Regions from separate parts of the Actinoallomurus acaciae genome, predicted to be linked through region 2. Evidence: riboswitches for the same ligand, from Rfam matches in the RefSeq annotation. Region 2 holds a riboswitch; the other holds the start of a gene.
The links. A riboswitch is a leader RNA that binds a small molecule or an ion and turns the genes downstream of it on or off. The one in region 2 is predicted to bind cobalamin.
Positions count from the first base shown of each region.

Region 1: it holds a riboswitch for cobalamin, as region 2 does, so the genes downstream of both, metE (5-methyltetrahydropteroyltriglutamate--homocysteine S-methyltransferase) here and ACFFNX_RS12120 (ABC transporter substrate-binding protein) in region 2, are expected to answer to the same signal.

Region 1 is NZ_JBHLZP010000146.1:4,797-8,987, forward strand. It holds gene ACFFNX_RS20480 (short-chain fatty acyl-CoA regulator family protein) at 1-762, shown strand, start outside; gene hemE (uroporphyrinogen decarboxylase) at 776-1,888, opposite strand; cobalamin riboswitch at 2,026-2,246, shown strand; gene metE (5-methyltetrahydropteroyltriglutamate--homocysteine S-methyltransferase) at 2,389-4,191, shown strand, end outside.
Region 2 is NZ_JBHLZP010000067.1:2,372-6,562, reverse strand. It holds gene ACFFNX_RS12125 (FecCD family ABC transporter permease) at 1-840, opposite strand, end outside; gene ACFFNX_RS12120 (ABC transporter substrate-binding protein) at 837-1,817, opposite strand; cobalamin riboswitch at 1,856-2,043, opposite strand; gene ACFFNX_RS12115 ((2Fe-2S)-binding protein) at 2,021-2,443, shown strand; gene ACFFNX_RS12110 (MFS transporter) at 2,484-3,704, opposite strand; gene ACFFNX_RS12105 (AraC family transcriptional regulator) at 4,021-4,191, shown strand, end outside.

The sequences.
Region 1 (4,191 bases), on a different contig from region 2:
CTCGCCGTTCAGCTCGCCCTGCTCGAGCACGGCTCGCTTCTGGACACGCTCGCGGCGGAAATGGAGCCGGCGGCGCCGGAGTCGGTGGCCCTCGCCCGGATCGGCCTGGCCTCCTACTTCGCCGGTGCCCTGCTCATGCCGTACACGGCCTTCCACTCCGCCGCCGAGGAACTGCGCTATGACGTGGAGCTGCTCCAGGCGCGCTTCGGCGTCGGCTTCGAGACGGTGTGCCACCGGCTCAGCACGCTCCAGCGCCCCGGCAGGCGTGGCGTGCCGTTCTCGTTCCTACGGGTGGACCGGGCGGGCAACATCTCCAAACGGCAGTCCGCCACCGACTTCCACTTCTCCCGGCTCGGCGGCACCTGCCCCCTGTGGACCGTCTACGAGGCGTTCTCCGCACCCGGACGGATCCTCACCCAGGTCGCCGAGATGCCGGACGGCAAGCGGTACTTCTGGATCGCCCGCACCGTCACCCGCGGCGGCTTCGGCCACCGCGCGCCGCGTGCGGACTTCGCCGTCGCCCTCGGCTGCGAACTCCGGCACGCCCAGCGGCTCGTGTACGCCGAGGGCATCGCCCTGGACGACCCGCGGGCCGCCACTCCCATCGGCCTCGGCTGCCGGATCTGCGAACGCCGGGACTGCGCCCAGCGGGCCCGCCCTCCAGCGGGCGGACGCCTGGCCATCGACCCGGACCGCCGCGGCCAGGTGCCCTATCCCGTCCTCGACGGCCCCGCCACAGATGTCAGGCCCGAGACCCCGTGAGGACTCCACCCGCTCAGCTTGTCCCTCTCCAGGCGCGCACCTGCTCGGCCAGGGCGGTGACATGCTCCGGAGGCGTGGTCTTGACGATGCCGTGTCCCAGGTTGAACACGAACGGCCCTCCGCTCAGGGCGCGCAGGATGCGCTCGGTCTCGGCGTGGAGCGCGGGGCCGCCGGCGACCAGGAACCGCGGATCGAGGTTGCCCTGCACGCAGCGGCCCAGGCCGCGCTGTAGCTTCCGCGCGGCCCAGTCGAGGGGAACCGTGGCGTCCAGGCCGACGCAGTCCGCGCCGGTCGCCTCGGCGAAGCCGTCGTAGGCGAGCCCGGCGCCCCGGGGGAAGGCGATGACGGGAACGTCCGGGTACTGCGTCTTCAGCGCCGCGATGATGGTGGCGACCGGATCGACGCACCAGCGTTCGAAGAAGGCGTCCGGAAGGATCCCGGCCCAGGTGTCGAACAGCTGGACCGCTTCCGCGCCCGCCTCGATCTGGCGGCCGAGGAACTGGATGACAGCGGTCGTGAGCAGATCGATCAGCGGCTGGAATCCATCGGGGTCGCTCAGCGCCCACTGCTTGACGACGGAGTGCTCCGACGGGCCGCCGCCGCGCCCTTCGACCATGTAGGTGGCGATGGTCCACGGTGCGCCGGCATAGCCGATCAGGGTCGTCTCGGCCGGCAGAACGCGGGTCAGCCGCCTGACCGTCTCATAGACCGGGGCCAGTTCCTCGTGGAGGCGGGAGACACTCAGGAAGTCGGCCATGTCCGCCGTCGAGCGGACCGGGGGCGTCAGAACCGGCCCGTCGCCGGCCCGGTAGTCCAGGGTCTGGCCCAGCGCGGCGGCGACCTGCGGAAGATCTGCGAAGAGAATGGCGGCGTCGAGCGCGAAGCGGCGGATCGGCTGCAGGGTGACCTCGACGGCGTGCTCGGGCGAGTTGCAGAGCCCCACCATGCCCCCGGCGGCCTCACGGACCCGGTGATACTCGGGCAGGTATCGTCCCGCCTGCCGCATCAGCCATATCGGCGGCCGCTCGGTCCGCTCTCCCGCGAGCGCGCGCAGGAGCAGCTTCTTGGGCTGGACGCCCCCGGGCACCGGCTTCGGAGCGACTTCTTCCCGGGTACCGATGTCCACGCTGGTCCATCCTGTTGAACTGCCCCGGGTGTCGACGGGACGCAAGTAGCAGACTCCAGCCTCCTGTGAGGAGACGCCGTAATCGTAGCGGCGCCCGGGGCCGGTCTCACCGCGTTGTCCCCCGTCGGATGAGCGCTTAGGCTTTGGCACGCAGCTGGTTCGCCCTGCCCGCCAGGCAGACGCGTCGTAAGAGGGAACCCGGTGTGAGTCCGGGACTGCCCCGCAGCGGTGAGCGGAAACGACCGCCGTCATCACGCACTGGGCCCGACGTACGGGTCCGGGAAGCGACGGCCAGTAGGTGCCTGCCCCGGCAGGCGTGTCCGCGAGTCCGAAGACCTGCCACTGCCCGTACGCGATCCGCGCGTACGGAGAGCTCGGTGACCTCGAGGGCGGGTCGGCGGACATACCAGGCGGCACCGGCTGACCACCCTGGTGTGATCGGTCTCCCCTCCCGCCCCGCACCGGGTTCATCCGCAGAGGTGCTCGCGAAGGAGAGTTCTGTGACCACCACGTCCGCCACCGTGTACGGCTATCCCCGCCAAGGTCCCGACCGGGAGCTGAAGCGGGCCATCGAGGGCTACTGGAAGGGCGACGTCAGCGCCGACGCCCTGAGCGAGATCGCCGCCGGACTGCGCCAGGCCACCTGGCGACGGCTCGCGGCGGCCGGCATCGACGAGGTCCCCACCGGCGACTTCTCCTACTACGACCACATGCTCGACACCAGCGTCATGGTCGGCGCCATCCCCGAGCGGCACCGGGCCGCGTTCGAGGCCGACGCCCTGGACGGCTACTTCGCGATGGCCCGCGGCACCCAGGAGGTGGCGCCGCTGGAGATGACCAAGTGGTTCGACACCAACTACCACTACCTCGTCCCCGAGCTGGGCCCGGAGACGGTCTTCCGCGCGGATTCGGCCAAGCAGGTCGCCGAGCTGGCCGAGGCCCGCGCGCTCGGCCTCGCCGTACGTCCGGTGCTGGTCGGGCCGGTCACGTACCTGTTGCTGGCCAAGCCCGCTCCGGGCGTCGCCGCCGACTTCGAGCCGCTGACGCTGCTGGATCGCCTGCTGCCGGTCTACGCCGAGGTGCTGGCCGACCTGCACGCCGCCGGGGCCACGTGGGCGCAGCTCGACGAGCCTGCGCTCGTACAGGACCGTACGCCCGCGGAGCTGGACGCCGTCGCTCGCGCCTACCGCGAGCTCGGAGGCCGCTCCGACCGGCCGAAGCTGCTGGTGGCCTCCTACTTCGACCGGCTCGGCGAGGCGCTGCCGGTCCTCGCCGGGACACCGGTCGAGGGGCTCGCGCTCGACTTCACCGGTCCGGCCGCCGCCAACCTCGACGGCATCGCCGCCACCGGCGGCCTGCTCGGCAAGCGTCTGGTCGCGGGCGTCGTCGACGGCCGGAACATCTGGATCAACGACCTGGCCAGGTCCCTGTCCACGCTGGGCACGCTCCTCGGCCTGGCCGACCGGGTCGACGTCGCCGCGTCGTGCTCGCTGCTGCACGTCCCCCTCGACGCGAGCGTCGAGCACGGCATCGACCCGCGGATCCGCGACTGGCTCGCCTTCGCCGACCAGAAGACCGCGGAGATCGCCACACTCGCCCGCGGGCTGTCCCGTGGCACGGAGGCCATCGCCGACGAACTCGCCACCAACCGCGCCCACCTGGCCGCCCGCGCCTCGTCCTCCTTCACCCGCGACGCCTCCGTGCGCGCCCGGGCGGCGGCCGTCACCGACGATGACATCCGGCGCTCCCAGCCGTACGGCGAACGCGCCGCGGCGCAGCACGCCCGGCTCGGGCTGCCGCCGCTGCCCACGACCACCATCGGGTCGTTCCCCCAGACCGGCGAGCTGCGCGGCGCCCGCGCCGACCTGCGCGCCGGACGCATCGACACCGGCGCGTACGAGGAGCGCATCGAGGCGGAGATCCGGGAGGTCATCTCCTTCCAGGAGAAGGCCGGCCTCGACGTCCTCGTGCACGGCGAACCCGAGCGCAACGACATGGTGCAGTACTTCGCCGAACAGCTCACCGGCTACCTGGCCACCCAGCACGGGTGGGTCCAGTCCTACGGCACCCGCTACGTACGGCCGCCGATCCTCGCCGGCGACATCTCCCGGCCCGCGCCGATGACCGTCCGCTGGACCCGGTACGCCCAGTCGCTCACCGAACGCCCGGTCAAGGGCATGCTCACCGGCCCCGTCACCATGCTCGCCTGGTCCTTCGTCCGCGACGACCAGCCGCTCGCCGACACCGCCCGCCAGGTCGCCCTCGCCCTCCGCGACGAGGTCGCCGACCTGGAGGCCGCCGGC
Region 2 (4,191 bases):
CGCAAGCCTGGTGATGTGCGGCATCATCAGGCCGACGAACCCGATCGACCCGCTCACCGCCACGATCACTCCGGTCAGCAGCGCGCAGAGCACGAACAGGGCGCTGCGGAAGCGATGGACCTCCAGCCCCATCGCCGACGCCGCCTCCTCACCCGCCAGCAGCAGGTTGAGCGACCTGGCCGTTCCCACCAGCGCGACCGTGCCGAGAGCCACGGCGGCGGCGGGCAGCCACAGCGTGCTCCAGCCGGTGCCGCCGAGCCCTCCCATCATCCAGCGCAGCGCGGCGTCGGCCTTCTCCGGCCGGTCGGAGGTCACGATGAGGAAGCCGGCGACGGCGCTGAGGACCTGGGCGGTGGCGACCCCGGCGAGGATCAGCCGTACGGTCGTCATCCGGCCACCCGACCTGGCCAGTGAGTAGACCGCGACGAGCGCGACGAGCCCGCCGAGAAAGGCCGCACCCGACAGGGAGTACTGCCCGAGGGCCGTCACCCCGCAGACGACCACGAGCACCGCCCCGACCGTCGCTCCCGAGGACACCCCGAGCAGCGCGGGATCGGCCAGCGGGTTGCGCACCAGCGCCTGCAACGCCATGCCGCAGACGGCCAGACCGGCTCCCACCACCCCGCCGAGCAGCACCCGCGGCAGCCGTACGTCGACGACGATCGTGTCCCTGACCGGCGGCCAGTTCACCCCGGCCAGACCCGGGTCGACGCGGTGCAGCAGGATCGCCCACACCTGGCCGGGCGGGATGGAGACCGGACCGACGGCGATCCCCAGCGTCGCCACGGCCAGGACCAGGACGATCAGACCGGCCAGGACCGGCGGGTAGCGGCCCGTCACCGGAACGCTTCGGGATGGAGCCCCTGCGCCAGGGTCTGGATCGCCGCGGGCACCCTGACGCCCAGGACGGTCGAGGTCAGCGGCAGCACCACGAGACGCTTGTTCTTGACGGCCGGGACGTCCTTGAGCGCCGGGTTCGACAGCAGGAACGCCTTCTTGGAGGCCAGCGTGGTGTCGCCGTAGTCGTAGATGACGATGACGTCGGGGGCGCGCTGGGCGACCTGCTCGAAGGAGACGTCGCCGAACGACTTGTTCAGATCGGCGAAGACGTTGACGCCTCCGGCCTGTTCGATCATGTTGTTGCCGATGCCCGCGCCGCCCGCCGTGAAGGCGGACCGGGTGCCGCTGTCGTAGACGGACACCTTGACCGGCCTCACCCCGGCGAGCCTGGCTCTCACCGCGGCGACCGTCGCGTCCATGCGGGCGGTCAGCGCCTTCGCCCTCGCGGGGACGCCGAAGATCCGGCCGATCGTGGTGATCTCCTCGTCGTCGGTGGCCGTGGTCACCGGTCCCGCGGCGCAGTTCTCGACGTTGAGGTAGGTGTTGATGCCGTCCTTGGCCAGGGCGTCGCGGCCGAGGCCCTTGGACTGGTCGAAGGCGCTGGAGAACCCGCCGTAGACGAAGTCGGGCTCGGCCGACAGCAGGACCTCCTGGGACGGGTAATGCTCGGCGAGCACCTTGACCGAGCCGTAGGCGCTCGCGTACTCGGGCAGGATCGCGTCGTCCATGTAGGCGGTGCCGACCATGGATTCGCGCAGGCCGAGCGCCAGCATGATCTCGGTGGTGTGCTGGTTCATCGTCACCGCCCTGGCGGGCGGCCTGCGGTAGGTCGTGGTGACCCCGCAGTTGTGCACGGTGTAGGGGAAGCCCTGCTGGGCGGTGGACGGGGTCGCGGAGGTCCCGCCGCCGCCCCCGCCGCAACCGGCGGCGAGCAGCAGGCACGCCATGAGCGGGCCGGACAGCACACGAATGCGCATGATGGAGTTGTGATCCTCTCACCGGAACCGGGCCGGAGACGGACTGACGAAGACGGGCCAGTCTCCTGACTCCCGGATCAGCGCTCCCCTCGGCCTTCCCGCCTCGCGGCCGTGGCCATGCGTGAGGTTCACTCCCCGGTCACAGTGGCGCGACCGTGCCGGAATCACACCGGCTTCCTGGCATCCAGGGCATATCGTACGACATGCCACTTTCTTCCCAGAGTTCGCCGACGCCCCTCCTGGCGGAACTGGCCTCGCTGGGCCGTTTCTTCACGGTGACCACCGGCCGTCCGCCGCAGAGCGCCCACCCCTTCGCCGATCTGCACGGCGACGACACGGCGCTGGCGGACCGGATCGAGGGGACCGCCCTGCGGCTGCGCCTGACCGAGGCACGCGTCGCCGCCTCGATCATGTTCCAGGGGCTCACCGCGCGGATCTGGTCGCCGCTCATCGGGGTGTACCTCCTGTACGACCTGCTCCTCGACCTGCGCGACCTCGCCTGGTCACCCGCTCCGGGCGGCGCGACCCCGTTGCACCTCGCCGCCCCGTCCTTCCGCCGCAACAGCTGCTGCCTCTACTACCGCAAGCCGGCGCCCAACTGCGCCGACTGCGTACTCCTCGGCTGATCCGTCGAGCAGCGGCGCCCGGGACCCGGCCGCCGGCGTCTCACAACGTCGCGGCGATCCGCGGGCGACGGGCGCCGACGAAGGTGGCGAGGGCGATGACGGCGGTGGTGACGAGCATGACGGTGGCCGCACCGGTGAGGTGGATGGCCTGGGTCAGCGCGCCGCCGCCGATGCCGGGTCCGGCGAGGGCACAGAACATGACCACGAGGTAGAACGAGACGGCTTCGGCGCGGCGTTCGGGAGCGGCGAGGTGGTTGACGGCGGCGGTCCCGCCCATCAGCGCCAGTCCGGCGCCGGCGCCGGCGATGACGGTGGCACTCAGGAACAGGGCGGGCTGGTGGACGATGAGCGCGAGAGTGATCCCGGCCCAGCCGAGGGTGACGACGAGGGTGCCGGACACCAGGGCGGGCAGCGGCTGGACGCGGCGCAGCAGGAGCTGGACGATGCCGATGGCGGCGAACATGACGAAGACGACGAGGCCGCCCATCGAGCGGCCGTGCAGATGTGCCTGGGCGGCCAGCGGGGTGCCGAACTCGGCGTAGAGGCTCATGCTCGCGTTACAGGCCAGCGCGCCCAGGCAGGCCACGGCGAACCCGGCGCGGTCGTCGGGGGCGCGCAGGCGCCTGCGGCCCGTGGCGATGCGGGCCTCGGGCGGGACGGTTTCGGGCATCACGGTCACGCCGAGCAGGCCGATCGCCAGCAACAGCAGGACGAGAAGGTACGGGGTCAGCGTCGGCGACGGTGCGTGGGCGACGAGCAGGCCGGCGATCAGGGGCCCGAACGCCGAGCCCACGGCGATGCTGGTCGAGTTGGCGAGCGCGGCGACGCGGCGGTCTCCTCGCGGCTGCAGGTCCATCAGCGCCGCGCCGGCCGTGCCGTTGATGATGCCGGTGAAGACGCCCTGCAGCGCCCGCCCGGTCAACAGCATGGGCAGGTCGACGGCGAAGGCCAGTACGAGCATCGAGGCGGCGACGCCGAGGAGCGCGGGCACGAACGCCTTACGGCGGCCGATGCGGTCGGACAGCGAGCCGGCGACGAGCAGGGAGACGATCGTGCCCAGCGAGTAGCAGGCGAACGCGACCGAGAGCATCACGTCGGAGAAGTGCCAGCGCTCCTGGTAGATCGGATACAGCGGGGTCAGTGAGTAGCTCCCCAGCAGACCGGTGAAGACGAGGAAGACGACCAGCCAGAACCCGCCCCGCCTGCTCAGCCGCCACCGGAGCGGGCCGTCGTACGGATGGCCGGCGGTCGATCGCGGCACCGGTCTGGTCTCCGTCAGCTTGTCCAACTCACACCCTTGTCCGTACGGGCGGTGGCCGCCGACGCGTGCTGGGACGTCGTCGCCTCCGCTACCTGTCCTGGTCGTGGATCGCGTCCAGCGGTCAGCCGTGGCGGTTCATGTGCGCGGCGGCGTCATGTTCTCCCCAAGCCCGCCGGGCGGGCGAGGGACGGGCTGGAGCCGCGGGACGGCCGGCACCATCACCCGGCGATCGGGGGCCCCGGCCCGGGGAGAAGCGATCACGCTCGCCAGTCTCGTCCCGTGCCCGGGCGGCGTTCCACCGGTAATCTGCCGACTTATGCTGGAATCTCGCCAACCCGACGACGTGCACTCGAGCGGAACGCTGGTGCTGGAACACGGGCAGTACAGCCCGTCCCATCAGCACGAACGCGGCCACCTCGCCTACCCGGCGACCGGCATCCTGTCCGTCACGACCTCCGAGGGCACGTGGGTCGCGCCCTCCAACCGC